4 regions of the Lysinibacillus sp. NPDC096212 genome follow, and region 2 is predicted to be linked to each of the others. Evidence: riboswitches for the same ligand, from Rfam matches in the RefSeq annotation. Region 2 holds a riboswitch; each other region holds the start of a gene.

Region 1 (8,562 bases), on a different contig from region 2:
TATACTGCTCATCTCCTGTACCTACTGGGAACATTAATGGGTCAAAAATAATATCTTCAGGAGCAATACCCCATTTTTCTGTTAACAATTTATAGGAACGTTCAGCAATCTCTAGCTTGCGATGTCGATCAACCGCCATGCCTTGCTCATCAATTGTCCCCACTACTAAAGAGGCCCCATATTTTTTCACTAGCGGTAAAACTGCGTCAAAACGCTCCTCACCATCCTCTAAGTTAATAGAATTAATGATAGCTTTCCCTTGAGAAAACTTAAGTGCTTCCTCAATTACTTTTTCATCTGTCGAGTCAATCACAAGAGGTACTTTTACTTTTTTTACAACCTCCTGCATAAAGCCACGAATATCCGCTAGTTCATCGCGGTCAGGATTTGCTAAACAAATATCGATAACATGTGCTCCATTTTTCACCTGAGCACGCGCGATTTCTGCCGCTTCCTCAAACTTCCCATCAATAATTAAATTTTTAAACTTACGAGAGCCGATGACATTTGTCCGTTCTCCAATAAATAATGGACGCATAGAGTCGTCATACACCAATGGCTCTATCCCTGATACTACATGACCATGGGTTGCATCTGGTAATTGGCGAGGCTTTTCGTCCTTTAGCACCTCTCGGATAGCCGCAATATGTGCTGGCGTTGTACCGCAGCAACCTCCGACAATATTTAGCCAGCCCTTTTCTGCAAAGCCTTTTAGCTTTTGTGACAATGAATCAGGTGACTCATGATAGCAGCCTTCCTCATCTGGTAAGCCCGCATTCGGGTAACAGCTAATATAGCCTGTTGAAAGCTCTGCTAATGAACGAATATGATCAGTCATAAACTCTGGTCCAGTCGCACAGTTTAAACCAACTGATAATGGTTTAATATGCTCGATGGAAATGTAAAAAGCATCAATTGTTTGACCAGCCAGTGTCGTTCCCATCGGTTCAATTGTTCCCGATATCATCACAGGTAGCTCTTTTCCCGTTGCTTCAAAGGCACGAGATACCCCCAATGTTCCTGCCTTAACATTTAGCATATCCTGACTAGTTTCTAGCAACAGAACGTCCGCCCCGGCTTCGATTAATGCCTTTGCCTGAACATAGAAGTTTTCCTCTAACTCATCAAATGTAATACCACCTGTAACCGATAAGGTTTTTGTAGTTGGTCCCATAGCCCCCGCTACAAAACGTGGCCAGTCGGATGTTGAAAACTCATCCACTACTTTGCGTGCAATTTCTACAGCGCGTTTATTAATCTCTTCCGCTTTCGCACCAAGATCATATTCATTTAATACAAGTGGAGTACTTCCAAATGTATTTGTACAAATAATATCTGCTCCAGCCTCTAAATATTTTCCATGAATTTTTTCAAGCACATCTGGTCTAGTTAGCACGAGATTTTCATTACAGCCATCATATTCCTCGCCGCCAAAATCCTCTGCTGATAAATTTTCATTTTGTAGCATTGTTCCCATTGCGCCATCAAGAATTAATATTCGTTTCTCTAGTTGCTCTTCAATCATGTGCTTAGCCATTTATACTTACCCCTTTTTTCTGTTCATCCAATTGCTCAATAAATTTCATTAATTCTAGCGTCATATCATAGCGTAAAAATGGTGTGATGAGGTAAATACCATTGAAATATTCCGCTGCTACTTCTACTAATTCTTTAGCAATTGCAATTCCTTCTAGTGTTGCGCGTTCCTTATCATCGCCACAAGCCCTCATACGTGCTAATGCATCATCAGATAGTTTGATGCCTGGCACTTCATGATGTAAGAACTCCGCACTTTTATAGCTCGTTACTGGCATAATGCCTATATAAATTGGTGTTTCTAAATGCTTTGTCGCCTCGTAAATTCCCACGATTTTTTCCTTTGTATAAACAGGCTGTGAAATAAAATAATCTGCCCCATGTTCAATTTTCTTTTCTAATCGAGAGACAGCGCGATCTAGTACACGTACATTAGGATTAAATGCAGCCGCTACAGAGAAATTTGCCTTTTTACGAAGCGGTTTCCCTGAGAACGATACACCTTCATTTAATTGTTTTATTAATTGGATCAGCTCCATTGAAGATACGTCATAAACGCTAGTTGCTCCTGGGAAATCGCCTACCTTTGTCGGATCTCCAGTAACTGCTAAAATATCATGAATCCCTAGTGCATTTAATCCCATTAAATGTGATTGAAGACCAATTAAATTACGATCTCGGCATGTTATATGGGTTAACGGGCGTACCCCGTGTGTTTCTTTCAGTAAGGCACCCATTGCGACATTACTAATCCTTGGAGAAGCAAGAGAGTTATCGGCCATCATGACTACATCTGCGCCCGCCTCATATATTTTTTTTGCACCTTCAATAAAGCCTTCAATTTCTAAATGTCTTGGCGTATCTAACTCCACAATAACCGAGCGTTCACGTTTTACTTTTTCATGTAATGGCTCATAATTTGCTGGCTCTGCCTCACGGACAACCTCTACTTTTTCTGGTTTTGCATACTTTTCCTCGACCGGGGATAGCTCCTCTAAGTACTTTTTCACTGCAGCAATATGCTTTGGTGTCGTTCCACAACAGCCACCAATTAAACGTACCCCCTGATCACGAAGCGCTACAGCTGCTCGACCAAAATAATCTGCCTCCGACTCATAAACGACACGCCCATCCTCCAAATCAAGAAGAGAGGCGTTCGGATACGCTGACATAAATGCCTTCTCAGGAAGCTCTACTCCTTCAAATGCTTGTATAGTATGGTGAGGGCCTAAGCGACAGTTAACTCCTACGATATCTGCACCTAACGCTTCAAGTTTATATAAGGCGTTATTTAAGCTCATTCCATTTTGCAAAATTCCGGGTTCGTGCATAGAAACTTGAGCGATAATCGGTAATTTCGTTTTAGCTCGCAGCATTGTTAAAGTCGCCGTTAGCTCTTCAAAGTCATAATAAGTTTCAAGTAAAAGACCATCTGGATTTCCTGCCAGTAAAACTGTTGCCTGCTCATCAACGGTTGCTAAAATTTCTTCTAACGTTGCGTCACTTTTACGAATACCACGGATTCCTCCAATTGTACCTAAAACAAATTGTCCACCATCTGCCGCTGCTCGTTTTGCAATCGTTATAGCAGCTTCATTAAACTGCTGTACACGAGATTCTAACCCATAGCGGGCTAATTTTATGGCATTAGCTCCGTAAGTATTCGTCTGAATAATATCAGCACCAGCTGCAATATATTCTCTATGAATCTTTTCAATTAATTCAGGTCTCTGTACATTCATTTCCTCATGACAGTACTCCAAGCCGTAGCCGTATAAAACTGTACCAATTGCACCATCTGCTGTTAGAACTTGCGTTTTTAACCTTTCAAGCAATTCCATAAAACTAACCTCTCTTCCCTAATCTTTAAAATAAAAAAAAGCCTTCTTTCATAAAAAAAGAAGGCTTTTACGTCATTTCGTAATTGTTTTCCTTCTCATCTTCGACACACGGTCTTCTGGATTTAGCACCTGACATTAAGTTGGTTGCTGAAGCTTCATAGGGCCAGTCCCTCTGCTTCTCTTGATAAGAATTTAGTATGAATTTTTTAAATAATTAAAAGAATCATATCGTTTACGAACGATTGAGTCAAGACTATTTCACTGAACAAAGGATAATTTTTACGAAATTTATAATATTTTGATTTATATCAAACAATTACGATAGTTTTTCTACAAGTTCTTCACCAATTTTTTTACCGTTTTGAATACATGCACCTATGCCTACTCCAAAATATGAGCATCCCGCTATTGATAAATTTGGATAGTTTTTCTCGAGCTCTTGTAAGAGACCTTGCAACGCTTCACGATGTGCCAAGTCGTACTTCGGCATCTGGTCGATCCATTTTGTCACGTCAACAACAGTTGGTTTTTCCTCAATCCCCAAGCTTTTTCTTACATCCTCAAGAGCAACTGCTGCTAACTCTTCATCTGTCATCATACGCAATCTCTCATACTCAGGGTTAATGCTCTTATAAAAAAGTCGTACAAGTAATTTCCCTTCTGCAGAGGTATGTTTCCACTTGCGGCTTGTCCACGTTGCTGCATTACAAATAACATCCGAATTATGTGACACAATATAGCCTGTTCCATCTGCTGGCAATCTATTATCGGGAACATCAAATCCTAAATAAATCGTAATGGCGGATGCAGTATTAAATTGTTTAAAATAGCCGTTCAACGATTCATCCTGTAATAAGCTTTGTACCGCTTCATTTGGCAGTGCCAATACAACATGATTTGCTTCAATCATTTTACCGTTTGCTAACGTAACAGAGTATAGATTCTCCTGCTTTTTAACACTAGTAGTGGCAATCCCTTTTATAATTTCTACATCCGTTAATGTTTCTTCAAGTCGATCAATTAGTGACGATAAACCATTTTTAAATGAAATAAATTTTTTGTTGGAGGCTTTCACAAATTGTTTCCTGTTTGCATCAAAACCTTTAATAATACTACCGTAATCGTTTTTGTAATCGATTAAATACGGTAAAGTCGAAGCAATTGAAAGTTGATTTAAATCTCCAGAATATACACCTGCAAGTACCGGCGCTATTTGGTTTTGAACAAGCTCCTCACCTAAATAATACGTTAAAAATTCCCCAATCGAGCTTTCTTTTGTAAACCTTTCATTCGGCATTGTTAAATCCTTTAACGCTTCTTTTTTACCTTCCTCAGATACAAGCGTGCTTTCCTCGAGAGATTGTAGGCTCATAGGAATACCGAACGTTGAGTCTGCTGGGATAGCATGTAGCTCATTATTTGTGTAAATATACGAAATACCTGTTTCGTTGTACACAAGATTTTGTTCAAAGTTTAGTTCCTCTACTAACTCCATGACACCTTTATGACGCGCTACAATAGAATCTGCTCCAGTTTCCATGATGAAGCCTTGTTCATATGCAGAGTGAAGCTTGCCACCAAGGTATGTATTTTTTTCAACAAGTACAAGTTTTACATCTAAGTTTTTCTCCTGAACTTGGCGTTGTAAATAATGCATCGTACACAATCCCGTAATTCCGCCACCTAATACAACAACTGTTTTCATATTAACCGCCCCTATTTTTAGTTCTTTATTTAGTATAAACTTTTTTTATCAAAAATTACGTTAAACCCTTTACAAATTTAGCAAAAATGGAGCTATCCAGCACATTGGACAGCTCCATTTTTTTATATTCAAATAGCATATATTCGCTAGAGGCTTTTATCTCCATAACGGAAATTATATATAAACAATTAATATAGTGTTATTTGTGCCTTAAAGTGTGTAGCGCCTTAATAGGAAACAACAATTTTCTTTGCCTTTTGCTTTTCTCTTCATTAATTTAAATTTTGTGCAAAGCTAGCTAGTTTTCCAGCTGAGTTTTTCACTTCGTTAAAGGCAATACCTAATTCACTTAGTACGTCTACTATTGCTTGTACTTCTTTTTCCATCCGACCATTTTGGTCTTTCGCCTCGGTCATAGCTTCTAATATGTTAGTAAATTGCCCTTCCGTTTGAACCATATTTCCCTCACCAGACGCTACCTCTTCTTGAATATTACTAAGCGACTGAACAAGTTTATCTGTCCGCTCATTCGTTCTATGTAGTAACGTTGCTACCGATGTGACAGATTCCTTTGTTTGATTCGATAGTTTTCTCACTTCATCTGCAACAACACTAAAGCCTTTACCCGCTTCTCCAGCACGAGCCGCTTCTATTGCCGCATTTAAAGCCAACAAGTTTGTTTGATTAGCAATATTTGTTACAACATTCATAATCGATTCCATTTCCTTTGACATATCTGTCAACTGTGCAATATTTTCTGCTATATCATCAAGCGAGCAAATAATAGTATTCATATTTTGCGATTGACTCTTTAATCGTTCACGACCTTCTAATGCCTGACTCTCAGCCATAGTCGACACTTGAAGTGATTTTTTCGCTAGTTGCTTAATTTCCTCTGATTGTCCACTTAAGCGATGAAATGAATTGTTCGTTTCCTGAGATATTGTGGCAAGACCTTCCGAAGACTCTACGATTTCTTGCTCTATCGCTTCTTTTCTACGTTCCATTTTTTCATGAATTTGCTCAATTGTATGCTCAAACGCCTCTAAAACCAATTGTTGCTCAAAATTAGAAATTTTTGAGATTGCTCGAATTGTATTAAGCTGATCCATTGGATGATTAACATGTTCTTCAACCAAGTCAATAAATGATGCTGTTAAATCTTGGAATGCGCAAATATACCATTGTGTTTTTAGCCCAATATGGACATGCACTTTAGCAATTTTTATTCGTCTTTGATAAAATTCATCATCAATCGTACCATTAAACATTTCAATAATATGACGTCGTAATGTAATTTTCAGCTTCTCCACGGAACTATGTTTATTAATAATATCTACTAAACTACGTTCAGTTCCAATCATTTCATAAAATCGATTAACAATATTATCAATACTGCCTTCTACAAAAGGTTGAAAGGCTTTTAAATATTGTAAATCCCTCTTTGTCAATTTGAGCAAATCAATTTGCTTTTTTATTGAATGGCAATTCGCTAAATCCATTTTTACAATGTATTGCTTTAAATCTAACGCCGTTGTCTTTCTCTGTTTTTGAAAGATCACACATTTACCCTCTTTCATGCTGTGTACTTTTGAAAAGCTGAGAAAAATTTAATTTCGTCTACCAAAAATATAAAAGATTAGGAAGATTTCATCCCCAACTTTTAGTGATAAGCCATCACATTACTTATGACGCTGATTCCTGCTACGGGCTACAATCAGCTAAAAATCGCAATCTTTTTACTAGCTATTGCTTCTAACTACTCTTTCAAAATCACTCATATACATTATACATTTTATAAATAGCTGTCAATTTTCGGGTATACATTTTTTTCCTTAAATTATATAAAAAGTCCCTGTTATCTAACCTATTATCTAAAGCAGTAAAAAAGCTACCACAATACTTTTGGGTAGCCAATTTACATCATCTCTATTTTTTTATCCTTATTTTTTCCTTGTTTTAGTTTGAAATAATTACCGATTTGTTGATTTAATATTTTTACAATCAGTCATTTGTAGTGATATACACCTACAAAACACCCTTGAATAAGAACCTAAGACCTGTATACAAAATATCGATAATCAAATCTAAATACCTATTATTTTTTAATAAAAAATACTTACATTCCTTTCAATTCTTGCAGTATAATTGCAGCCTCCTCACTTCCTGCTTCTGCTGCAAGTCCATACCACTTTATAGCCTCTTTAATATTTCTAGCTATTCCTTCTCCTTTATTGTAAATGTGCCCTAATTGTAATTTAGCTTCCGAATCGCCTTGAAGAGCAGCCTGTTTAAACCAATGAATACCCTTTTCAATATTGCGTATACCTGTTAACCCCTGGCTCCAAATGAAGCCTAAATCATAAAAGGTATCTACATGATATTGCTCTGCAGCTTTTTCATACCAATATAATCCACGGTTCACATCTTTCGTTTGCCCTAACCGTCCCTCTAAATAGATTCCTCCAAGCCTGTATTGCGCTTCAACATAGCCTGCTTCAGCAGATCCTCTATAGTAGCTACATGCTTGCTCCTCATTTTTGTCGATTCCTAATCCCTGCTCGTAAATAATTCCGAGGGTAAACATAGCCTCTGCCACACCTTGTTGTGCAGCGAAGTCGAACCACTTCTTCGCAAGTACCAAATTTTCTGGTACTCCCTCACCGTTAAAATACATATCTGCTAAATTATTCGCAGCATCTGGATGCCCTTGATTTGCTGCAGCCTCATACAATATAAAAGCTCTATTATAGTCTTCTTGAACACCTAGACCTTCAAAATAAAAATTACCAAGTGCATACTGTGCATCGGCATTTCCTTGTGACGCTGCTAACTCAAACCACTTTATTGACTTTTCTGGTCGGAAATATTCGCCGTCAACTGCACTATAATATTCTCCAAGCTGAAATTGTGCATCAGCATCCTGTTCCTCAATGGCATCTTTGTATAAGTCAATGATTTCCTCATGATCTAGATCTTCTTCTTCAAACGCCTCAACCTGTTCATTTTGGTGAATAAAATACCATTCCAATATATCAAGTACATCATCTACAACTTCGTTGCAATTGGATAACCTCTCCAGTGAAGAAATTTGCCAAATAAAAATATAGATAGGGAGTGGAATTGCATCACGCAGTAAATCATCATATTCAGCTAAAAGCGTTAGCACATTCTCCTGTACTGACTTCGTCTGTTCTGGATGTATAATTTGTAAGTGTCGTTGTTGATTCTTTTTCAACAGTCCTTGCACAACTTGATATAGTATTTTGTGCAAGGTTGCTAATTGTACTTGTTCGACTGTTATTAAATTTATGTTTTGCGCAAACCATGTATCTTGTGTTTGCGTGAGCTTTTGCAGAGATACAATTCGCTCTTTATTTTTTTTTGCTAAAAATTGCCCATACATTCATTTCCCCCCTTGCACGCTATCTTGCCACTATTATATGGAAGACAGTTCTAAATTGGTTACACATATGCTCT
Region 2 (8,562 bases):
CCTTTAGATGGGTCATAGAAACGGAACAATAAGTTCATAATAGAACTTTTCCCAGATCCTGTATGACCAACTAAGGCAATGGTTTCACCTTGGTGTGCTTCAAATGAAAGGTTTTTCAATACGTATTCATCATTTTTATAAGCAAAAGAAACATCTTCAAACACCACATTTCCTTTATATCGAGGTAAACTTTTTTCAGATACCGGCTCCCCGTTAATATCTAACACCTCAAAGACACGCTTTCCTGCTACAAGTGAGCGCTCAAGCTGAGAAAATTGATTGACGATATTCGTGATCGGATTAAATAATCTCGTTAAATAATCAACAAAGGCATATAATGTCCCCGCAGAAATAACTTCCGTTGCCGTAAATGACTGTGTACCAAAGTAGATAATAAAAATAGTAAACATCGTAAGTCTTAATGCATTAACAAGGTTAAAGGAAGTTGCCGAATCAAGGAAAAGCAGCTTGCGTTCATACGCATAATGCTCATTATTCATGTCATCAAATTCCTTCGTCATTTGCTGTTCACGGCGGAATGCTTGAATAATCGTCATCCCTTGAATCGATTCATTAATCATTGCGTTAATATCGGCTATTTTCGTTCTAATAACATCATTATATTTCGAAGCAACTTTACGGTATAAAATCATCCATAAATAAACGATTGGTACCATAGTCAACGCTAGGAATGCCATTTTCCAATTTAAAATGAAGAGTGCGATATAAACACCTACAATAGAAATTAAACTCGTAACGAAGTTTGAAAGTACTTGAACATATAAATTACGAACAGCCTCGGTATCATTCGTGACACGGGCTACAATTTTCCCTGCTGGTAAATTATCGAAGTATTGAATTGGCAATGTTTGAATATGCTCAAATACATCCTTACGTAATTTTTGTACAACACGGTTGGCACCCATTTGTAAATAGATATACATAAAATAGCGTAAAACAGCTGTAGCTATTGCTAAAAGTAAATAGACAACTAATAGCCAAGTAATTGGTTTTAATTCAATGTGGCCAATTGTCATGTAATTATCAATGATATGCTTCGCAATAAACGGCCCAACAAGCTCCGTAAAGACGGCGATTGTTAAGAAAAATAGTCCAAGTAGTATCGGTTTTTTAAAATACATTGCATAGCGTGTTAAACGTTGACTCGTACTCATGAGGCACCTCCTTCTAGCTGCTGACGGTCAAATTGCTCTTTATACCATCCTTGTTGTGAAAGAAGCTGCTCATGTGTTCCCTGCTCTACAATTTGACCTTCATCTAGCACGATAATTAAATCGGCGTGCTGAATTCCTGATAAACGATGCGTTGTAATAATCGTCGTTTTGTCTTGTCGTTCTCGCTGTATATTCTCAATAATTCTTGCCTCTGTTTTGGCGTCTACAGCAGAAAGCGAGTCATCAAGCATTAAAATTTCAGGGTCTTTAATAAGAGCACGCGCAATTGAAACACGTTGCTTTTGACCACCTGAAAGAGATACACCTTTTTCACCAACAAGTGTCTCAAGGCCCATTGGTAAATTTTTTAAATCCTTTTCAAAGTATGCTGCACGAACCGCCTGCTGCAACTCAGACTGTGTAGCATCCTCTTTCCCAAATAAAATATTTTCACGAATAGTACGTGAGAATAGAACATGATCCTGTGGAACATAACCAATCCAGTCGAGTAACTGCTCCTTCGTTTGTGCAGTAATATCGACTCCATCAATCGATAGCTGTCCTTCGCCGATTGGATACTCGCGTAATAATTGTCGTAAGAAGGTCGTTTTACCCGCTCCTGTTTTACCAACAATTCCAAGTGTTTGCCCCTTTTTCAATGACAGCGAAATTTCCTGGAGATTTTTCACCTGACTCATTGGATATTGAAATGTTAAATCATCAAAGCCAATTGCACTTGGTGTCGAAATCATTCGTGGATTCGCAATATTCCGAACGTCCGCCTCATAGTTTAGCGTTTCTTGTACACGATCAAGAGAAGCGTTACCTTGTTGCATCACATTGATAAGTTCCCCAATTGCAAATATTGGCCAAACTGCTAGCCCCAAGTAAACATTGAACGTTACAAGCTGCCCAACTGTCATAGCCTCTGTTGCTACTAAATGAGCACCATAGCCAAGCGCTACAACATAACTAATCCCCGTACCGACCTTTGTAATCGGTCCGAATAAGGCGTTAATTTTTGCGGTATGCATATTTTTTTCATACACAATCTCGCTCATCTCTGCAAAATTTGTTTCGTCCTTTTTTTCTTGTACGTATGCCCGTACAACCCGCACACCTGCAACCGACTCTAGAACACTATCATTCAGCTCTCCAAAAACATCCTGCGCCTTCATATAGCGTTCGTGCACAATCTTCCCTAAATATTGAATAAGGATAGCCATGATCGGTACTGGCAGCATTGCAAAAAAAGTAAGCTTCCACGAAATCATAAAACCCATGGCAAAAATAATAAAGCCCATGTAGATTGTGGAATCAACCAATGTCATAATCCCGAAACCAGCGGTCAACGACACTGCGTTTAAATCATTAGTCGCACGTGCCATTAAATCCCCGGTGCGATTTTTTTCATAAAACGTCGGTGTCATGCGTAAAAAATGCTGCATAAGGTTTCGACGTAAAATTTTCTCTAAGTTAATAGCCCCTTCAAATAATCTGAATTGCCACACAAAATTAAGGGCATAACCCCCAATAATGATACACACGAAAATCAAAATATACTTCGTTAAAATAGCTGGTGTCATTTCTCCAGCAGTCAATATATCAATAATTGACCCTAGTAAATACGGTGGAACAACTTCTAAGCCACTCGCAATCATTAATAGCACGACAGCTATAGAATATTGCTTCCAATATTTCTTAAAAAACCAGCCTAATTTACTTAAAACATCAAACATACGTTATAACCTTCTTTCTCTAGTGCTGTTAAAGCTGTGCTACCCACTATCCAGAAATACCTTGATGAAAATCATTTTTTGTACTTTGTTTCGCATACACATGCACTCCTTTTTCATTGTCACTACAACCCTTTTTTGCAACAAAAAAGACACATACCCAAAAAAAGAGCATGTGTCTCTTCATAAAAGGTCAGGAGTTACCCATGCCCTTTATTTGCAACGCAAAATAAAAAAGTTAGAAGACATGGACAATGTATGCAGTTGTGCTTTGATATGATACTGGTAAAATTAACATCGTCATGCCCTCCTCTACTTAAGATTGTTATAGTGTTCTTGAAGATTATCACACTTTAGAAATATTTGTCAACCAACTAACTGTTATTTTTTACGTTTTTCAGGAAATAATTAACGCTTTAAAGCAATGAATTACTACAATTACAATCTTGGAACAAAGTAAACTAGGCACCTTAAATTTAGAATTTCAAACCTATAACTTTTTGTATTGACTTTAACGCAACGTAAGCCTTTATGGTTAGTTTGTATGAACCTAAAGGAGGAAATAAACATGAATGAATTTTATCAAATGCCCTTATTCGTAAAGCTAAAAGTAAGAAATATTGAAAAATCAAAGGAATGGTATGCAAACGTACTCAATTTCAATTCGGTATTTGATTTCCCAGATGCGAACGGAACAACTTCCATGACACATTTGAGAGGAGCCAAGTATCAAGATTTAATGTTATTAAAGGATGAAGAAGTCAGCACTTCTAACTCTGTCATTATTAATGTTTTCTCTAATAATATTCATAGTATTTATCTGGCTGCACTAGAAAATAAAACGAAAATCATTCAACAGCCGACAGTTCAACCATGGAATGCAAAAGAATTAACGATAGAAGATCCAGATGGTTATGTTTTTACAATAACTGAAAGTGTCGATTCCAATAAAGACTTCGATACTGTCATTGACAATGTTAATAATCAATCATAGTAATAAATTATGACATGATTGCAACAGCAGAAACAAGTTCATCTGTTACACTACTTGTGTGAAGCAGATGCTATATGTATACACGTGCGATGGCAGAGTGGCTAAAAGAATCAAGTTCCTTTTACGATGAAGGAAATAAAATCGGTAAGAAGTGTCCTTGATTCCTACAAATAGACAATACGATTGGCTGTGTTAACTAATTAACCTTTACTACTACTCCAACATTTACTATTATGGTTTGCCGCAGTTAAACGAAATAATAGAAACTGTCTTTATTTTCAAGAAGAGCGAAAGTCAACAATCTTCTATTTTTCAATTAAAACATGTTATTGAAACATCGCTGGAAGACCCTGTCGAACAAAGCTAGTTCGATAGGGTCCAAATCAATTTATCGGAACAATTTCAAGGTTTATCGCCCTAATTTTTAAATTTATCGCCTAACTTTTTTAATTTATCACCCAACTTTAATTTAACGCCTAACTATTATCTAAAATGGGTATCTCATGATACACTTTTTAATATAGACATTTTAATAAGGAGTCTTTACTTTGAAATCATTTTTAGCTGTTGGAATCGGCGGATTTTTGGGTGCCATCTGTCGATATAGCCTTGGTCTAGTACTTTCAAATAACGGTGGTTTTCCATTTGCGACACTTTGTATGAACTTAATTGGCTGCTTTTGTTTAGCATGGCTATTTACAACGTTTACAAAGCGAACACCTGTTATTATAGGAATTGGTACTGGCTTTTTTGGTGCTTTTACAACCTTTTCAACATTTTCTTTAGAAACGCTATTACTTTTGCAGGATAGTAAATGGCTACAAGCCGTTCTTTATATTTTTGTAAGTGTTTTTGGCGGTTTAGCTTGTGCATGGCTAGGATTTAAACTAGCAAAGGGGCGCTTCGTATGATAATGATTGGTATCGGTGGATTTTTGGGTGCACTAACAAGATTTTATCTAGGAAGATTGATTGTCCATACATACCCATGGGCAACATTTTTTATTAATATAACAGGTTCTTTTGCACTTGGCTTTCTATTTGCATTACATCCAAATGATTGGATTTGGCAGTTTATAGGGCTTGGTTTTTTAGGAGCATATACGACCTTTTCAACATTTGGTTTTGAATGTTTGCAACTCTTAGAGCAGAAAAAATGGAGGCAAGCGATTATTTATATATGCACTACAGTTTTATTCGGTTTACTTTTCGCGGCACTTGGCTTTGTCCTTGTGTAGCAGCATTTTTGAAATACTAGAGGTGATTTTTTGACACAGCCGTCCATTGAACAATTACAAGCGCTCGAAGCTGAAATTGAACAAACATTATATACTTTAATCGACTTAGAACTAGAAGAAAACTTTCCAGAAATGAATACTCGCTTTGCACAATTACTTGCAAAGGTTCAGGCTGCTCAGTTAATTGATTATAAACTTGACGTCCTCGTTGATCCTCAAGGATTGGCAACAGAAACATGCACTCTACTACAAAGTTTAATAGAAGCAAAGGCTAGACCACAAAAAAGACAACGCCTCCTAACACATCGTATGATTTTAAAAATATGGCTACGTAAAAATCAACGCTTTATGACGGAATTTTTACCACAAATGTTTTAGGTGAGGCGCCCCTCCAATTCTAAGGGCGCCTCCTTTTTCCCCCTTTCAGTTGTTAAATCAAGTTGTGCTGCGTAAAAACAGCGACACCAAAAATTCACGCTTTCCTATCCTCTAAACCTCTTACTTGTTCAATTTCCTTAATTAATATAGCTTTTAAACCAAGCTTGATTAAAAATATGTTGCAAAAATCGACTTTTTATTATAATATTTATTATTGTGAAAAAAAATAATATATTTGCTTCTTATCAAGAGAGATGGAGGGACTGGCCCGATGAAATCTCGGCAGCGGAACTTATGATTTAAGTTACTGTGCCAAATCCAGCAGGCAAAGGCTTGATAGATAAGAGGAGTGTTTTATAGATATAAGGCCTCTTCTTGTTGTTACAAGAAGAGGCCTTTTTATCGTAAAAAGAATGGACAAAAGACGTGTCCAATTTTATTTTTTGGAGGTAGACATGAAGAAAGAGAATCCATGGGCGCTGATCCCATTTGTTGTTTTTTTAATTTTATTTATTGGTTCAGGGGTTATTACAGGTGATTTTTACGCCTTCCCTGTCATTGTAGCCATTTCTATTTCAGGCGCTGTGGCTTTGGCAATGAATCGAAAAGAATCGTTTGCGCAAAAGGTTGATATTTTTTGCAAAGGCGCAGGAAACTTAAATGTCATGCTGATGGTCATTATTTTTCTCTTGGCTGGTGCCTTTTCAGCGGTAGCAAAAGGCATGGGGGCAGTGGACTCCACTGTAAACTTTGCTTTATCGGTCGTTCCGCCAAACTTACTTGTCGTAGGCTTGTTCATCATCGCCTGCTTTATCTCCCTATCAATGGGTACATCGGTGGGAACGATTGTTGCACTGGCTCCAATTGGAGTTGGGATAAGCGAGCATATCGACCTTTCCATGGCTTTAGTAATGGCAGCGATTGTTGGCGGTTCGATGTTTGGCGATAATTTATCTTTTATTTCAGATACAACAATTACTGCCGTTCGTTCACAAGGTGCACAAATGAAGGATAAATTTAAGGTGAATTTTTGGATTGTGTTGCCGGCAGCTATTGTAACGAGCCTTATTTTAGGAGTTATCACAATGGGTGAAACTGCACAAGTGGAGCATTTAAGCTATAGTTGGGTAAAAATTGTTCCCTATGTTTTGGTTATTATTTTAGCGTTAGCTGGAATGAATGTTTTCCTTGTTCTGGCATCTGGGATTGTTCTTGCCGGGGCTGTTGGCTTAGCGGATGGCAGCTATCACTTAATGAGCCTTTTTCAAAAGATCGGCGAAGGAATGTCAGGCATGTATGAAATGGCATTCCTTGCGATATTAATAGCTGGAATGGTGGAGGTTATTAAGTTTAACGGAGGGATTGACTTTCTACTTCACCTTGCAACAAAAAGGATTAAATCGAAAAAAGGTGCTGAATTTGGCATTGCCGGCCTAGTGGGTTTAACAAATTTATCTACGGCCAATAATACGATTGCTATTTTAATTGCTGGTCCACTTGCAAAAAATATTGCTGAACAGTATGAGATTGAGCCGAGAAAATCCGCAAGTATATTAGATATTTTCTCCTGTACGATCCAAGGTCTACTGCCATACGGAGCCCAATTCCTGGCAGCCGCAAGCGTAGCCGGAATATCGCCAGTGAGCATGCTGCAATACTCTTTCTATCCAGTCCTTATAGGAATTTGCGGAACCATTGCTATCCTCATCGGATACCCGAAAGAAAAGAAAGCCTGAGCTTCATCACTTAAAAAAAAATATTGTTTTACCATTAAAATAATCCAATTGTTTTGAAAGAAATAATCAAAACGATTGGATTTTTTATTTGAGGCTATTCATTTTTTGTGATAGAGATAATACTTAAAAGTTACAATTACACTTTCTCATTAGTTATTTCGTAGCGTCTATATTTGAACATAAATCCAATTCCAAGAATAGGTCCAATCGCTAATATTGTAAAGATCCACTCCCATCCAATGATCCTCAGTATAATAGGGATTAGATTTATTGAAAATATAGTAAGTAAGAAACCAATACACATTTGAAAAGTAAGGGCTGTACCTACATAATCAACCTCGGCTATGTCTGAAACTAACCTTCCTAAAAACAAAATCATTCTTTGATCTATACGAAAAGGTTGGATTGTCATTTACACAAAATTATTGACTGTCCCTTGATTAAATAATACCAAATACAGGATAAAATTCCTTCGTAAATCTTATCATTGATAAAATAAAAATAATCTACTATTATTTCTTATTGAAATAATAGTAGATTCTCATATTTTATACTATTAGTTACATGAAGCCTGCAGCTTACTGTTTGATGTTTGTAACCACTCACTTAATTGTCATGTTTACCTCTACCATTCATGGCATCATCATATGGTGTATAGGTCATAGTAGGTACTTTCTTTTTCACAAAAACGCGATATATTGCCCGAACCAAAATGCTTGAAAAAATCAGACTTACAATAAGCGCAACACTATTCCCAATATTCATTCCATCCTATCCTTTCTCACTGAGTAGTTAGTTATAGTTTTCCTACTTTGCAAGTGTACTACTAATTAATGTAGGCAACTGTACTATTATATTGTCATCAAACATTGGACATGCCTAGATTGTAATATAATGATCTAAAACACCCCAATTATTTTCGAAATAATTAGATATCTATATTCTACATACTAATACTTCGGCACGAAGTCAAATTTTTCCTGTGGTTCAGTTTATCTTTTCTTCATAACACTACGCTTGGACCAAGCGGCTCATCGAAATCGCCTAGTTGAAACAGAAACCCACCCCCTCATTTTACCGAACATGAAAAAAACAGCTGATAAACTTCAGCTGTTCGTTCTTTATATATGCTTTGATTTTAATCGTAGGTTCTTCCACATATGATAGTATACTCCACCAGAAGTCATCACTGCTGGAACAGTAAAAATAAAGGAATATTCAAATCCTTGCTCTGCAACGTGTTGAATTGTCCCAGTGGTAAACATCATAAATATCCACAAAACCATCGTTATAGCAAGAGAAATAG
Region 3 (6,922 bases), on a different contig from region 2:
GTTCGCTACTTTATCAGCGATGTTCGCTACTTTATCAGCGATGTTCGCTACTTTATCAGCGATGTTCGCTACTTTATCAGCGATGTTCACCATGCCTAGCACGCTCAACATCGCTTTGCTCCTTGAGCGTGCTAGCAGATTTTAGTTTTCGGTAACTACTCCGTTATATAATCCTGGTCTGCGGTCGTCATAAACAGGAATTCGGCCTCGTACTTCGTCGACAATTGAAAAGTCCACGTCGATGACAGCTACTTCTTCGTCCTCTGCTCCAACCCACAGCACTTCGCCCCATGGTTGAATAATCATTGATTGACCATTGAAGTTTTCTACCTTTCTAGAAATGCGATTAACAGCGATCACAAAGCATTGATTTTCAATGGCACGTGCTTGCAACAATGTTTTCCAATGATCGATACGCGGTGTCGGCCATTGCGCCGGTACGAACAAGACCTTTGCACCTTCTAAGGCGTGAGCACGTAGCCATTCTGGGAAGCGAATATCGTAGCAAATCACGCCTGCAGCCTCGATTTCTCCAAGTGCAAAGCGATTCATCTCATCCCCAGCTTCTAAATATAAATGCTCGTCCATCAAACGGAAAAGATGTGCCTTGTTATATTCACCTACTAACTCTCCATTTTTATCAAACGTATACATCGTGTTGTAAAATTTATCGCCCTTCTTCGTTGAAACAGAGCCACCAACAATATGTACGCCAAGCTCTTTCGCTAGGTTTGATAAAAATGCTTTCGAACGCTCTCCATCCACATCTGCAAGCTCTGATAATTTTTCAAGAGCATAGCCTGAATTCCACATTTCTGGTAGTACAATAATTTCTGCACCTTGTTTTGCCGCTTCACGAATTTTGTCCTCAGCGCGAGCAAAATTTTCTTCTACTTTGCCAAAACCTACATTTAATTGGATACAACCAATCTTCATTACTATTCCTCCTCTAGACAGTACTGTTCTGTATTTATACTACAATAAATCAACCTTACTTCCATGGTTTAAGCTCAAATATTTAGATTAATATTTCACCACTCAATACTTGAACAGCCGAACCCGCAATTGCCACATCTTTTATTTTTGGTGTAACGTACAATAATCCACCACGTTTTGAAAGCTGTTTGCTAACGATACTTTCTTTTGATAATTTTTCACACCAGTAAGGTCCTAGCGCACCATGAGTGGAACCATTTACATGATCCTCATCAATGCCTTGTGCTGGAGAAAAGAATCTTGAGACTATATCAATTCCCTCATCTTTAGAACGACTTGTAATACAAACACCACGTACCGGGAACTGTTTCATCGCATGAAAATCAGCTTTGAAATCTGCAATATACTCTTCGTGACTTAGCTCCACTATATAATCCAATTCTGTTTTCCCTACATATGTTGGTTTCACACCAAGCCATTCCTCAAGCTCCAAAGGACATTCAATCTCTTCTAACTGGTACTTCTTAATTGTTATTTCAACTAGTTCATTCAACCAATTTGCTTGCAAAGGACCGCTTACAGTCTGGAATGTAATCGAAGAATTGACGGGTACAATTCCTTGTTTCCAAAGTAAAAAAGCGCTAGCGATTGTTCCATGTCCACAAATTGGTATTTCCTTTGCTGGCGTAAACCATCTAAGAAAAAAATCATGATCCTTCTTTTGGACAAAAGCTGTTGTTGGTACGGGAATCTCCTGAGCAATTTTCTGCATGGTCGACTCAGGTATTGGTGAATCAAGTAAACAGACTGCTGCGGGATTTCCCTTGTAAAGCTCTGTAGTAAAAGCATTGACGATAAAATACGAGACTTTGTTCAATTTTCCTCACCTCATAAACTATTGGGCTCTAGACAATTACTAAAAAAAGTAATATTATGTGCATCATATCTTTAATAATTATTATATTCTGAAAAAGGTGGACATGCATGGAATTCTCAAAAAAACTACAGCTACTTCCAACTCAATTTTTTGCAGCACTTGTGCAAAAAGTAAACGCTGCTCTTGCTGAAGGGCGTGATGTTATTAATCTTGGTCAAGGTAATCCAGATCAACCCACTCCTCCACATATTATTAAAGCATTGCAGGAGGCGGCAGAAAATCCTCAAAATCATAAATACTCTCCATTTCGTGGCATAGCAGAATTACGCCAAGCAGCTGCAAGTTTCTACAAACGCGAATACAATGTTGACATTGATCCTGACACAGAAGTAGCTATTCTTGGTGGTACGAAAATTGGTCTTGTTGAGTTACCGTTAGCCGTTTTAAACCCCGGTGATACTATGCTATTACCCGATCCTGGATATCCAGATTACTTATCAGGTGTCGTATTAGGTGATGTTAATTTTGAAGTTATGCCTCTTTTTGCAGAAAATCATTTTCTGCCTGATTATAATGCTTTATCCGATGCAGTAAAAGAAAAGGCGAAGATGCTTTACTTGAATTACCCGAATAACCCAACTGGCGGTACTGCAACACTTGAATTTTTCGAGGAAACAGTACGCTTTGCAAAAGAGCACAATATTATCGTAGCACATGATTTTGCCTACGGGGCGATTGGATTTGACGGCAATAAACCTATCAGCTTCCTGCAAGCTGACGGTGCAAAAGATGTCGGTATCGAAATGTATACATTATCCAAAACGTATAATATGGCAGGCTGGCGCATTGGTTTTGCAGTTGGTAACCCTGATATTGTTGCAGCCATTAACCTTATTCAAGATCATCTATTTTGTAGTCAATTCCCTGCCGTGCAACAAGCCGCGGCAGTTGCACTTACTGCTTCCCAGAGTTGCGTGGATAAGCTAAGTGCGACTTATGAGCGTCGACGAAACGTACTGATCGAAGAAGCTCAGCGAATTGGTTGGCAAGTAACAGCACCGAGAGGCTCTTTCTTTGCATGGCTCCCTGTTCCATTAGGTTTTACGAGTGAACAATTTGCCGATTTATTGCTCGACAAAGCTGATATCGCAGTAGCTGCAGGCAATGGCTTCGGTCAATATGGTGAAGGCTATGTGCGGGTTGGCTTACTTGTTAGCGAAGACCGCTTACGTGAAGCGATCAGTAGAATTGAAAAATTAAACTTATTTAACTCATGAAGTAGACTCTACCCGAAAAACTGTTCCATTAGCTCAAACTTGCTATGGGAACAGTTTTGTCTCTTTCTTGCGGATTCTTTCGCAACTAAATATTATAACAAAATAAAAAATTTTAAAAATTCAATTGACTTACTATATCCTATAATTTATATTAGTTCTATCGGATTTACAAAAAAATATTATAAATCTCTTATCAAGAGTAGCTGAGGGACTGGCCCTATGAAGCTCGGCAACCTCCTTTTTTAAGGAAGGTGCTAAATCCTGCAAACGATCATCGTTTGAAAGATAAGAGAGGACACTTTTTTATGAGCCTCTCTTAATTTTTTTAAGAGAGTTTTTTTTATTTTCAAAAACCGATAAAAAAACTTTGGAGGTATGTTTCATGAAAAAGAAAAATAAAATTTTATTAGGTTTAGCAAGTCTCACATTAGTAGCAGCATTAGTAGGCTGTGGTACTAAAGAAAATAGTAAGGATAGTCAAAGTAAGGCTATTAATGAAAATAAGATTGTAGTAGGTGTAACTTCTGGTCCACACGAACAAATTGCTGAGGTTGTAGCAAAAGTTGCCAAAGAAAATGGCTTAGAGGTAGAAGTAAAATCTTTCTCTGATTATGTTTTACCAAATACATCGTTAGCAGAGGGCGATCTTGATGTAAACAGTTATCAACACAAGCCATTCCTCGAGACATTTAACAAAGATCACAATACAGATTTAGTGCCAGTTGGAAAAACAATTTTAAATCCTCTAGGCATATACTCTGAGAAATATAAATCATTTGATGACGTTCCTGATGGTGCAACGTTCGGATTACCAAATGATCCAACAAACGGGGCTCGTGCTCTATTTGTCCTTCAAGAGGCGGGCTATATTAAATTAAAAGACGGTGCAGACTTAACAGCATCTATTCGCGATGTGGAAGAAAACAAAAAGAATTTGAAATTCATTGAATTAGAGGCTGCACAAATTCCAAAACAGCTTAGTGAAGTAGATGTAGCAGCTATTAATACAAACTTCGCTCTTGATGCTGGCATTAATCCTAAAAAAGACTCCATTCTTTTAGAATCTACGGACTCTCCATATGTGAATTACATTGTAGTACGTGCCGAAAACAAAGATGACCCAACGATCAAAAAATTTGTTGAAGCTTATCAATCTGATGAGGTACGCAATTTTATTGAAAAAGAATTCCAAGGCTCTGTAATTCCAAGCTGGTAAGTGACGATTAAGGACCATTCATAAAATCAAGAATCTGCGGGACTCCTACAGGAAAGCTAGCAGATTCTTGATTTATAGAAGGACTAAGAAAGGAGATATCACCGTATGATTCAACTAGAAAATATAACAAAAGAATTTAAAACTAAAAATGGTATCGTCAAAGCAGTAGATGGTATTAACTTGCATGTCAAAAAAGGTGAAATTCATGGGGTTATTGGCTACAGTGGTGCAGGAAAAAGTACTCTTATTCGCTGTGTCAATTTATTAGAACGTCCAACAACAGGAAAGGTATTAATCGATCATGTAGATATTACTTCCCTTTCTCTAAACGACCTTCGCAAAACTCGTCAAAAAATCGGGATGATATTCCAGCATTTTAACCTTTTAAAAACAGCGACTGTTTACAACAATATCTCGGTACCATTAAAGCTTCTAGGCTATAACGACTCCGAAGTGAAAAAACGCGTTGCAAAATATGCAGAAATTGTTGGCCTAACAGAGAAATTAGATAGCTATCCTAGCCAGCTTTCAGGTGGTCAAAAGCAACGTGTCGCTATTGCACGTGCCCTTGCCCAAGAGCCTGAGATTTTGCTCAGTGATGAAGCGACAAGTGCACTCGACCCCGAAACAACTGACGCCATTCTTGAGCTTCTCTTGAAAATTAATCGCGAGCTAGGCATCACTATTTTACTCATTACACATGAAATGAATGTTATTCAAAAAATTTGCGACGATGTATCTGTTCTTGAATCAGGGGCGGTTGTGGAATACGGCTCTGCTATAGACCTATTTTCAAAGCCTCAGCATCCAACGACACGAAAGTTTTTAAATACCATTTCTCAACGTAATTTATCCCCTTCCCTTATCGAGCAATTAAATGTTTCAGGAAGTGTTATTCGTTTAACATTCCTTGGTGAAAGTACAGGGAAACCATTACTAGCAGAAGTGAGTAAAGTTTATGATGTTCAACCGAATATTTTAACCGCCAATATCATTGAATTAAAAAACGGCATTGTCGGTAATATTGTCGTGCATCTACACGGTGAAGCACATATCGTAGAAAAAGCACTTAAGTATTTTACAGAAAACGGAGTAAGCGTTGAGGAATTAGGAGGCGAATTAAATGAATAGCATTCAAAGCTTCTTTGCAGATTGGTCAGATGTTATTGGGAAATCCATTATCGAAACCTTCCAAATGGTCGGGATTTCATTATTTTTCTCTATTTTAATAGGGATCCCATTAGGGCTTTTAATTGTTTTAACTCGCCCAGGACAATCGTTTGAAAATAAATTTCTCTATCAATTTTTCAATTTATTTATTAATATTATCCGCTCTGTACCGTTCATTATTTTACTATTCTTCATTTTACCGTTTACGAAGCTAATCGTCGGCACAACTATTGGTGTAAAAGGTGTTATTGTACCGCTTGTTGTTTATACAACGCCTTATATTGCGCGACTTATGGAAACGGCACTTTTAGAAGTTGATCCAGGTGTGGTGGAAGCTTATACAGCAATGGGTATTAAACGTCGTCATATTATTTGGAATGTCTTATTACGAGAGGCGCGCCCATCCATTATTTTAGGTTTAACGATTGCCACAATCGGTCTTATAGGAGCAACAGCAATGGCAGGAATGGTTGGTGCTGGTGGTCTAGGTGATCTCGCATACCGTTACGGTCATTTACGCTATGAGGTCGATGTAATGTATGCGACAGTGTTTATCTTAATCATTCTTGTTCAGATTATTCAATCAATAGGTAACCGCTTTGCTGCGAAGTTAAAAAAAGATTAGTAGGAGGATTATGATGACAAAGACAACACATAGCGATCTACTATTAAAAAATATTAATGCACAAGCCCCCTTTCCTATTTGCTTTGCAGATTTAGAAAAGGCAGTTGCAGAAAAAATGGAAGCTGGTCCGTTTGGTTACATCCGTTCAGGCGCTGGCGGTGAGCAAACATTAAGGAATAACCGTACAGCCTTTGAAAAATACTCTATTATTCCACGCTTTTTACAGGATGTTTCAAGTATTGATACATCAATTGAACTGTTCGGAAAAGTACACCCAACTCCGTTCTTATTTGCTCCTGTTGGCATGAACAGAATGGCGCATGACGAAGGAGAGCTAGCCGTAGCACGTGCAGCTGATCAATTAAAAATCCCTTATATTCAAAGCACAGTTTCAAGCTACGCACTCGAGGATGTGGCACAAACAGCTCCCACTGCTATTAAATGGTTTCAATTATATTGGTCAACAAATGAGGAAATTGCCTATAGTATGGCCGCTCGAGCCGAGGCTGCCGGTTTTGAGGCTATCGTTTTAACTGTAGATACAGTCATGCTTGGCTGGCGTGAAGAAGATGTTCGCAATCAATTTTCACCATTAAAGCTTGGGTATGCACGAGGAAACTATATGAATGACCCTATTTTTACTGCTTCCTTACCAGATGATTCATTTGAGTCATATGTACAAGGCGTGTTGCAAAATATATTCCATCCAACATTAAATTGGGACAATGTACGTGAATTAAAGCGCCGTTCGAATCTCCCTATTTTGTTAAAGGGAATCTTACATCCTGAAGACGCAAAACTAGCTATAGAAAACGGCATTG
Region 4 (8,562 bases), on a different contig from region 2:
AACCATAAACTTTAAATGAGTAATTACCCTTTATTAATAAAATTACAGCACAATGTTTTTTGGATAGAATGAGAAATCTCTCATCAAAATGTTTAACTAAAGCATATTAATATCATGTTCTTATACAGATTTGGATACTTACTCAATTCGTTTATTAACAAATTGAAATGATCTTCAAATTACCTAAAATACATACATTGGAATTTTTCAAAATTTTCGTTTTAAAATACTCTTATTTACAGAATAAAAAATAATTATTAAAAAGTTATTAATTATCATCAAATGTATTAATTTGTATCCTCTAAATTTAGAAGAACTTCAATTAGATCTAAGTATGTAGTCTTTTTAACACCTCTTTTTACAACAAATATGTATATGTAATAATAATTGCCGGGTATTTTCATATCACCAATCACTGATTTCGCATAAAAAACTTTTATACCAGGTTGGTGGCAGCGACCTATCTGAATCCGAAAAAATGTAATATTCCTAAGGGTTAAATCCCCTTCTAACTTCCGCAATCCACTCATGTTGCCTCTGTCCATATACTCTTTGTATAAGCCATTTTCAGCCCACACAGTGCTCCATATTATTTTGGCTTATGGATGCAAATTTCGCGTGACCTATCATTAAACTACAATTTTGTTGAAGAGCTTCGTTGATACGAAACTGTATGAATGCTTGGTGAATCCCTTGATTACGGGCAATTAGTTTCACGGCAGATGCAGCTAATATGGCTGTCCCATCATTTATATACAAGGAGCCGATACCAACATCCTCATCTTGAAAAGAAGCGATATAAAACGACCAACCTGGTTTGTCATACAAAACTTTATTATTCGCTGTGACACTTTCTGCTAAAAATGCTGGCATACCAAAACCTTCAACATAGATATTTCCGTAACGATCAAATTCGGCTTCATCGATTTGTCTTATTTTAATGGAAGAATTCTTTGTTTTCCCTACCCTCTCCTTCATTTAGCTCACAATATAATGTTGCATGAAGATCACTCTGAAAAAGACCGGCGTTATGTAATTTTTGTAGTGAAGTAGCATTTGCGTATTGTGGCGCTAAATCAAAACGAGCTGGTATTTCTCTTTCCTTATAAAAGTTAAGGATTTTATCTATGGCATTCTTTGAACTAAAACAATTACCTTTTACCACATTGTAAGAGGGACCGGGGATATTTTTTATGGAGAAAGCATAGGCACCATCAAATTGGCCAATCTCAACTCTCATAGCATTGTCCTGAATTTCCTTAATTGCATTCAGCCTTGATTCAAACATCTTTATTTCGGTCTTTTCTAAGTGATTTGCCAAGTTTTTTGTTATTACCATGAGTCCCCAACTATTTTCAAATATTCAATTTTCTGCCATTAATTGTAACGCATATAGAAGGCTGAACCACGTAAACTAATAAAAATTTCTTATAGCGAACCATTGATATCTCACAAAAGTTACCTCCACGTTTCTATGAAACTAAAAAGTGCGTACTTTTTTTTGCAATGGCATGGAAGCATAATAAGAAAGCAACAAAGCACAAACGAAAATCGGAGGACAGAAAAATGATTAATCATTTACAAGATAAAATTACATTAAATAACGGCTTACAAATGCCTGGTATGGGTCTAGGCGTATTTCAAGTACCGAATGATGTTACAGCAGAAATGGTAAAAAATGCGATCGAGGTTGGTTACCGTAGTATCGATACTGCCGCTATTTATGGTAATGAAGCAGGGGTTGGCGAAGGTATTCGTCAGGCACTAGCAACTACTGGTTTAAAACGTGAGGATTTATTTATTACATCAAAAGTATGGAACGATGGCTTGAGCTATGAAGAGACAATTGCAGCATACGAAGACAGCTTAGAAAAATTAGGGCTAGATTATTTAGACCTATATCTTATTCATTGGCCAGGTAAAAATAAATTTGCAGAAGCTTGGAGAGCACTCGAAGATTTATACGATCAAGGGAAAATTAAAGCTATTGGCGTATGTAATTTCCATGTGTCACATTTACAAGCCCTTCTGAAAACAGCTCGTATCACACCAGTTATTAACCAAGTGGAATTACATCCACGATTACAACAAACTGAGGTACGTTCATTCTGCGAAGAGCACAATATACAAATGGAAGCTTGGGCACCATTAATGCAAGGTGGACTTCTTGAAAATGAAACTATTTCAAAAATAGCTGAAAAATACGGGAAATCAAACCCTCAAGTTATCTTGCGCTGGGATATTCAAAATGGTATCGTCACAATTCCAAAATCTGTGCGCAAAGAACGTATGATTCAAAACGCTGATATTTTTGATTTCTCACTAACTGATGAAGAGATGACTATCATTAACGCCATGAATCTAGATCAACGTGTTGGACCAAACCCAGATGAGTTTGATTTTGTCATGTAAACGATAGCTATGTAAACGTGAAAGAGACTGTCTTATTTTCTTAGTATAGAAAACTTTTTAGACAGTCTCTTTCCAATCTATTTAAGATGTATGCTTTATTGCGATATCTTCATCCCGTTGCATTAACAGAACATCTTCACCTTTTTCTTGTAGCACTTCGATATGTTTTTCACCCCAAGTGCAAAGGATGTTCAGCACAGGGTCCATCTCTTGACCATAAGGTGTTAATGAATATTCAACTTTTGGCGGTACTTGATTGAAAACCTTACGATTAATTAATCCAGACTGCTCCAATTCACGCAACTGGCTTGTTAGCATTTTTTGCGAAATGCCTGGAATCAATCGGCGAAATTCATTCGTACGAATCTGACCATGGTGGTTAAGATGACAAAGAATAATAGGTTTCCATTTGCCTCCAATGACTTCAAGAGTGGCTTCAACACCGATATTATAAACTTTTTTCATTGTAAACCCCCTGTAATATTCAAAAGTAACTAAAAGTACCCTATATAACTTTTAGGCATGTATGAATATTACTATATACTATACAAAAAATCAAAGGAGATATTAATAGAATGAAAAATACAAAAGTGCCGAATGCTAAACTAACATTACTCGCACTTGCGATCAGTGCTTTTGGTATTGGCTCTACAGAATTTATAAGCGTCGGACTTCTACCATTAATTACAGAAGATTTCGGTATAACGTTAAGTACTGCGGGTTTAACCGTATCCATATATGCACTAGGTGTAACTATTGGTGCACCGCTTTTAACAGCCTTAACATCGCGCCTTAGTCGTAAAAATGTATTGCTGCTCGTCATGGTGCTTTTTATTATCGGGAATTTACTTGCAGCTCTAGCACCCTCATTCTCATTACTACTTGCCGGCCGTGTTATTTCAGCATTAGCACATGGCGTGTTTATGTCTATTGCCTCTGTAATCGCTGCAGATGTTGTGGCACCTAATAAACGAGCAAGTGCAATAGCTTTTATGTTCACAGGGTTAACATTAGCAACTGTCACAGGCGTCCCGCTAGGAACTTTTATTGGACAAGTAACTGACTGGCGAATGTCATTCATTTTCATTGTTTTAATTGGTATTATCGGGTTAATTAGTAATACTCTGCTTGTGCCGAGTCAGTTATCGAAAGGTAAACCAATATCTATTCGAGATATCGGGAAAGTATTAGGGAACATACAAATGCTATTAATTCTCTTTATTACAGCAATCGGATACGGCGGCGTGTTTGTAGTATACACATATGTTTCCCCTATATTAGAGCAATATATGGGCTACTCACCTCAAGCAATTGTCATTATCTTAGTTGTATTCGGTATCTGTGTTGCTATCGGTAATACACTGGGTGGTCATTTTGCTAATAATAATCCATTACGTTCTATCTTTATTATCTTTATCGGCTTAGCATTAGCACTACTCGGCATCAACTTCTTTTTAGAATCATCAATCGTTGGATTAATAATGGTCTTTATGATGGGGCTATTTATGTTTATGAATGTACCGGGATTACAGCTTTATGCCGTTCAGCTTTCAGAAAAATATATACCATCAGCTATTTCAATGGCTTCAGCATTAAATATTTCAGCCTTTAACATTGGTATTTTTCTAGGATCATACATTGGAGGAATCATCGTTCGCCACCAATCATTAGCTCATACACCTATATACGGATTCGGCATGGTGATGCTTGCCGCAGCTACTACATTTCTATGGTTACTCTTTGATAGAAACAAACTTTGAAGATTTATCGGAACAATTTCAGTTTTTATCAACGGGTGACTCCTTGGGCAGACGAGACCCTGGAGTGAAGCGGTTCATCGGATGCCCCCAGGAAACACCGAAAGCCTTTGTTGTACATAATATATGGTATCAGCATAGGATAGGAGGAATTTAGTTGTATTACAATCCTTATCCGTATTTTGTCTATCCTAATTATTATCCAACATGGGCATGGGCAATGGCCAATCAACCAACTACTCAACAACCTTTTAGACAGCTAGCAATGCCAACAAACCCAACGAATAGAAGTCCATTTCCACCCGTCAATACAAATAGATTGAAGACTTCTGCGAAACGGATCAAAGCTATTATGAAGCAAGCACAGATACTTACGGATAAAATTGATGAATCCGAGCCATTTGCACATGATCTTATGAACGCAGCACAGCAATCAAATAAAACAGAAGTTGAAAAATTAATCACGTCAACAGGCATTACTTTAAAATTCGAAACGAACTATACACCAGATGGATTTCGAATAACATTTACTGATCAAGGCTGTTGTAAGCTAACATTAATTTTGAATTGGTGAAGAGTTGGCCCTTTGAAGAGGGCCACTTTTTTTGCCTTTAGCATCTTTATGAATTTTAACCTTGTATCCCTATTGAACTTGTAAACTATAAATAAATATGCTAAAGTGTTTGTAATCTTTATTTCTGAAAATTCTTATATTGTTTTTTCTTATCAAGAGAGACGGAGGGATTGGCCCTATGAAGTCTCAGCAACCAGCCTATAGGTATGGTGCTAATTCCAATTGGCGAAATTTAGCCTTGAAGATGAGAAGACTTACTTTAGTTGCTTTGCACAAGAGTCCTCTTTCTACAAGGAGGGCTCTTTTTTATTGTTACATCCAAAAATAATTAAAAGAAAGCAGGAAGATATTATGGCAAACGAACTTTTACAAGCAATTCAACTATTGAAATCGAAAGAATGGGTGGATTTAACACATACATTTGGTCCTAATTCGCCCCACTTCTTTATGTTTGATGATGCAAAATTTGAAACATTATTTTCCCATGATGATGGCTTCTTTGCGCAGCAATTCACTTTCCCTGGGCAATACGGAACACATATCGATCCACCTATCCATTTTGTGCGAGATACACGCTATTTAGAGGAATTGGAGCTAAAAGAACTAGTGCTACCACTAATCGTTATTGATAAATCAAAAGAAGCCGAAGTAAATAACGACTTCACGTTAAGTGTTCAAGATATTCTTGACTTTGAAGCTGAAAATGGGGAAATTGAAACAGGTACCTTTGTTGCGTTGCGTACCGATTGGAGTAAACGTTGGCCAGATAAAGAATCTTTCAGCAACAAAGACGCTGATGGCAATAATCATATTCCTGGCTGGGGATTAGAAGCGTTACAATTTTTATTCGGCGAACGAAAAGTAAGTGCTATTGGCCACGAAACCTTTGATACGGATTCAGCAACAGATTTTCGTAAAAATGGTAAGCTAGATGGCGAATATTTTGTGCTTGAGCAAGATACTTACCAAATTGAGCTCATGACAAATTTGGATAAGCTCCCTCCAAAAGGTGCTGCTATTTTCAATATTGTACCAAAGCCTGAGAAAGCCTCTGGATTCCCTGTGCGTTCATTTGCAATATTGCCTTAAAAGATAAAAAGGTCTGATTCACAACCTGAGTAGGTATTGAATCAGACCTTTTTTACTTTGGCGAATTCCTTTTTTTGAAAATAAAATAAACGATTAACATTAGTATTAGGAACAATACTATAAGATAAATACTGTAGCGGGATAAATATACCCCAACATAACGCCAGTTCTCCCCAAGTACCTTTCCTAAGGTAATAAAAGTAAATGTCCAAATAACTGCTCCCGTATAGGCAAAGAAAGCAAATTTTTTATAAGGATAATTATTGATAGCCGCAATATATGCTGTAAGATGACGCACACCAGGAATAAAATATCCTATTAATAATAATCCCGGCCCTATTTTTGCAAATAATTTTCTAGTAAAGTCAATTTTCTGTTCAGTAATGTGGATTTTTGGACCGTATTTTTGCAATAACGGTAGCCCAAATCTATAGCCTATATAGTAGCTCAGAGTAATTCCCCCTGCCGCACCTACCATAGCGCTGATTAAAGCTGGAATATGTGCGAGGGTTTCTTTATATACGCTATATCCTACATATGTTAAAAATATCTCATCGGGAAGTGGCAGCCCAACAATCCCGCCAACTAGGATAAGAATGATGCCAAAATACCCGTAATGTTCTATTAGAGATTGCACGTGATGCGCCATAAATCCTTCCCACCTAAAGCATAATGAATTTCTTTTTACAGATAGCTTTATAATAACTCAAAGCAAACAATATTATGAGTATTATGACTTTAATACAATTTTCTCCAGGATTTATTATCACTGCCTGTAGATTGTATAGATGGAAAAATTATTTCTTTTTAAAAACTTTCTCCAATGTTGTATAGTGGTCGATTCATGCTATAAATCTCATTTCTCGGCTACTACTCTATTAAATTATTTGTAGCTCCCGAAGAGCATAATCAATACCATCCTCAGTTGATTTCTTCGTTACATAATTAGCGACATTTTTTAATGCTTCACTACCATTGCCCATTGCAATACCAAAGCCAACCTGCTCCAGCATGTCAATATCATTATCTCCATCACCAAAAGCAAGTGCTTCCCCAGGACTCAAGTCGAAATAATCTAGTACAGCATGGACAGCAATAGATTTAGAAACATCATGTTGCAAAACATTTGTAATATACGGGTGCCACCTTTTAAATAATAAATGAGGGAATTTTGAAGTATACTTTTTCTCAATATCCTCATCGCCATATAAACACATTAAGTAAACCTCTTGCGTTAAAATATCTTCATTAATATCAGGAAACTCTAGCAAAGATAATGTTTCTTGCATAGCTTTTAATGTCTTTTCTTCTTGGACGTTATTCATCGATAATTGTTCTGTAAAAAATGATAGACTTTGTTTATTGTCTTCAGCAAAAGCCTTAACTGCGTGGACAATTTCCTTTGCAATAGGCATTTTATGTATTACTCGATCTTGATACTTAACATGGGCACCATTAGCTGTAATAAACGTTTCTATGCCTATGTTTCTTAAATCTTGGCACATTGACAAGGGTCTTCCTGTAGCAGCAACAATATGAATTCCTTTGTTTTTTAATTGCTTAATAGCGGTTCTTGTACTTTCTTCAATACGACCATCTTCATAATTAACAAGCGTTCCATCTACGTCAAAAAATACAATTTTATAATCCATCGTTCGCTCCTTATCGTTTTACACAATTTTATTAGGTATATCATTTAGAGGAACCTCACCATAACATGGCCCACTTCGGGTAACACCTGTGACGATGATCTCCAAGAAGTCGCTCAGCCCTACTCCGATCACCCTGATATAAATGTCATTTTCCACTACAGGCGAGTGTTGAGTGACTCCCCTTTGTTGCTTAATAATAATCCTATATTTCCCCAATCAATATACTTGTAATTTTACATTAAGAAACATCTTTATACCAAAATCACGAAATAGGCATTATCGCCTACACATTCAACTTTATAATAAAAACATCAATAATTATTTAAATTTGTACGTTATTTGACAAACTAAAACGAATGTATAACTTGCTTTAACTACACCGATAAATACTATTACGGGTACATATTGAAATTCCAAATAACTAAGAAAATAATGAACATTTTTATTTTAATAATTCTAAAGGAGTATACCAAAGAACATAGAATTGTTAATATAAAGGTAACTAAATTAAACACATTGAACGATACTGTCCATCGTATAAATAGAACAAAAGAAATAATAATCGTTTTTTATGTAAAGGAGTTGATTCTTATGGCATTTAACATTTACTACTATGAAAGTAGTGTGGATTGCAAGTTTTGCAAGAAGCATTTTACCACATATAAAGTACGCCCTAATCGATATAAAATTATCGAAGAACAAACAGACTTCATGCCCGTTTACGAAGGTTTAAACCCGTTATTGTATGAAGTTGCCGTCTGTCCACATTGTGGCTATGCTTACCACAAATCTATGACAAGAACATATGGGCCTTTCATGCTTCTTATTGATGAGCTATACATAAAAGCGCTTCAAAAACCAATGGATATGTGCAAGGAACGTACAATCGATGATGCCATTGTAAGCCTTAAATTAGCTTATCTTGTATCAAGGGCATCAATGGAAGAGTCACTTCTTATGGCTAATTTCGCACTAAAAATAGCCTGGCTATATCGCTTAAAAAATGATCATGAATCAGAATTGCGCTACCTCTTTGCTGCAAGGGACTTTTACAGCAAATCTTTTGCATCCAATCAAG

The links. A riboswitch is a leader RNA that binds a small molecule or an ion and turns the genes downstream of it on or off. The one in region 2 is predicted to bind S-adenosylmethionine.
Region 1: linked by a shared signal. The riboswitch ahead of ACIQ7T_RS25150 (bifunctional homocysteine S-methyltransferase/methylenetetrahydrofolate reductase) and the one ahead of ACIQ7T_RS11680 (Na+/H+ antiporter NhaC family protein) in region 2 are both predicted to bind S-adenosylmethionine.
Region 3: linked by a shared signal. The riboswitch ahead of ACIQ7T_RS12810 (MetQ/NlpA family ABC transporter substrate-binding protein) and the one ahead of ACIQ7T_RS11680 (Na+/H+ antiporter NhaC family protein) in region 2 are both predicted to bind S-adenosylmethionine.
Region 4: linked by a shared signal. The riboswitch ahead of ACIQ7T_RS24480 (cyclase family protein) and the one ahead of ACIQ7T_RS11680 (Na+/H+ antiporter NhaC family protein) in region 2 are both predicted to bind S-adenosylmethionine.

Annotation. Positions count from the first base shown of each region.
Region 1 covers NZ_JBIWFQ010000038.1:3,276-11,837, reverse strand. The annotation lists gene metH (methionine synthase) at 1-1,537, opposite strand, end outside; gene ACIQ7T_RS25150 (bifunctional homocysteine S-methyltransferase/methylenetetrahydrofolate reductase) at 1,530-3,377, opposite strand; SAM riboswitch class I at 3,470-3,568, opposite strand; gene ACIQ7T_RS25145 (protoporphyrinogen oxidase) at 3,694-5,082, opposite strand; gene ACIQ7T_RS25140 (protoglobin domain-containing protein) at 5,355-6,644, opposite strand; gene ACIQ7T_RS25135 (SEL1-like repeat protein) at 7,202-8,488, opposite strand; gene ACIQ7T_RS25130 (YdcF family protein) at 8,548-8,562, opposite strand, start outside.
Region 2 covers NZ_JBIWFQ010000010.1:18,737-27,298, reverse strand. The annotation lists gene ACIQ7T_RS11710 (ABC transporter ATP-binding protein) at 1-1,175, opposite strand, end outside; gene ACIQ7T_RS11705 (ABC transporter ATP-binding protein) at 1,172-2,914, opposite strand; gene ACIQ7T_RS11700 (VOC family protein) at 3,480-3,905, shown strand; gene crcB (fluoride efflux transporter CrcB) at 4,454-4,816, shown strand; gene crcB (fluoride efflux transporter CrcB) at 4,813-5,142, shown strand; gene ACIQ7T_RS11685 (hypothetical protein) at 5,173-5,520, shown strand; SAM riboswitch class I at 5,760-5,867, shown strand; gene ACIQ7T_RS11680 (Na+/H+ antiporter NhaC family protein) at 5,976-7,256, shown strand; gene ACIQ7T_RS11675 (DUF3951 domain-containing protein) at 7,863-8,021, opposite strand; gene ACIQ7T_RS11670 (DUF2812 domain-containing protein) at 8,378-8,562, opposite strand, start outside.
Region 3 covers NZ_JBIWFQ010000011.1:88,854-95,775, forward strand. The annotation lists gene ACIQ7T_RS12795 (carbon-nitrogen family hydrolase) at 142-936, opposite strand; gene ACIQ7T_RS12800 (PhzF family phenazine biosynthesis protein) at 1,019-1,813, opposite strand; gene ACIQ7T_RS12805 (pyridoxal phosphate-dependent aminotransferase) at 1,921-3,090, shown strand; SAM riboswitch class I at 3,278-3,382, shown strand; gene ACIQ7T_RS12810 (MetQ/NlpA family ABC transporter substrate-binding protein) at 3,473-4,306, shown strand; gene ACIQ7T_RS12815 (methionine ABC transporter ATP-binding protein) at 4,412-5,437, shown strand; gene ACIQ7T_RS12820 (methionine ABC transporter permease) at 5,430-6,101, shown strand; gene ACIQ7T_RS12825 (alpha-hydroxy acid oxidase) at 6,115-6,922, shown strand, end outside.
Region 4 covers NZ_JBIWFQ010000035.1:23,050-31,611, reverse strand. The annotation lists gene ACIQ7T_RS24510 (hypothetical protein) at 568-978, opposite strand; gene ACIQ7T_RS24505 (hypothetical protein) at 938-1,339, opposite strand; gene ACIQ7T_RS24500 (aldo/keto reductase) at 1,567-2,412, shown strand; gene ACIQ7T_RS24495 (winged helix-turn-helix transcriptional regulator) at 2,494-2,877, opposite strand; gene ACIQ7T_RS24490 (MFS transporter) at 2,988-4,172, shown strand; gene ACIQ7T_RS24485 (YuzC family spore coat inner layer protein) at 4,327-4,743, shown strand; SAM riboswitch class I at 4,890-4,994, shown strand; gene ACIQ7T_RS24480 (cyclase family protein) at 5,095-5,832, shown strand; gene ACIQ7T_RS24475 (DedA family protein) at 5,885-6,481, opposite strand; gene ACIQ7T_RS24470 (Cof-type HAD-IIB family hydrolase) at 6,711-7,484, opposite strand; gene ACIQ7T_RS24465 (DUF2225 domain-containing protein) at 8,076-8,562, shown strand, end outside.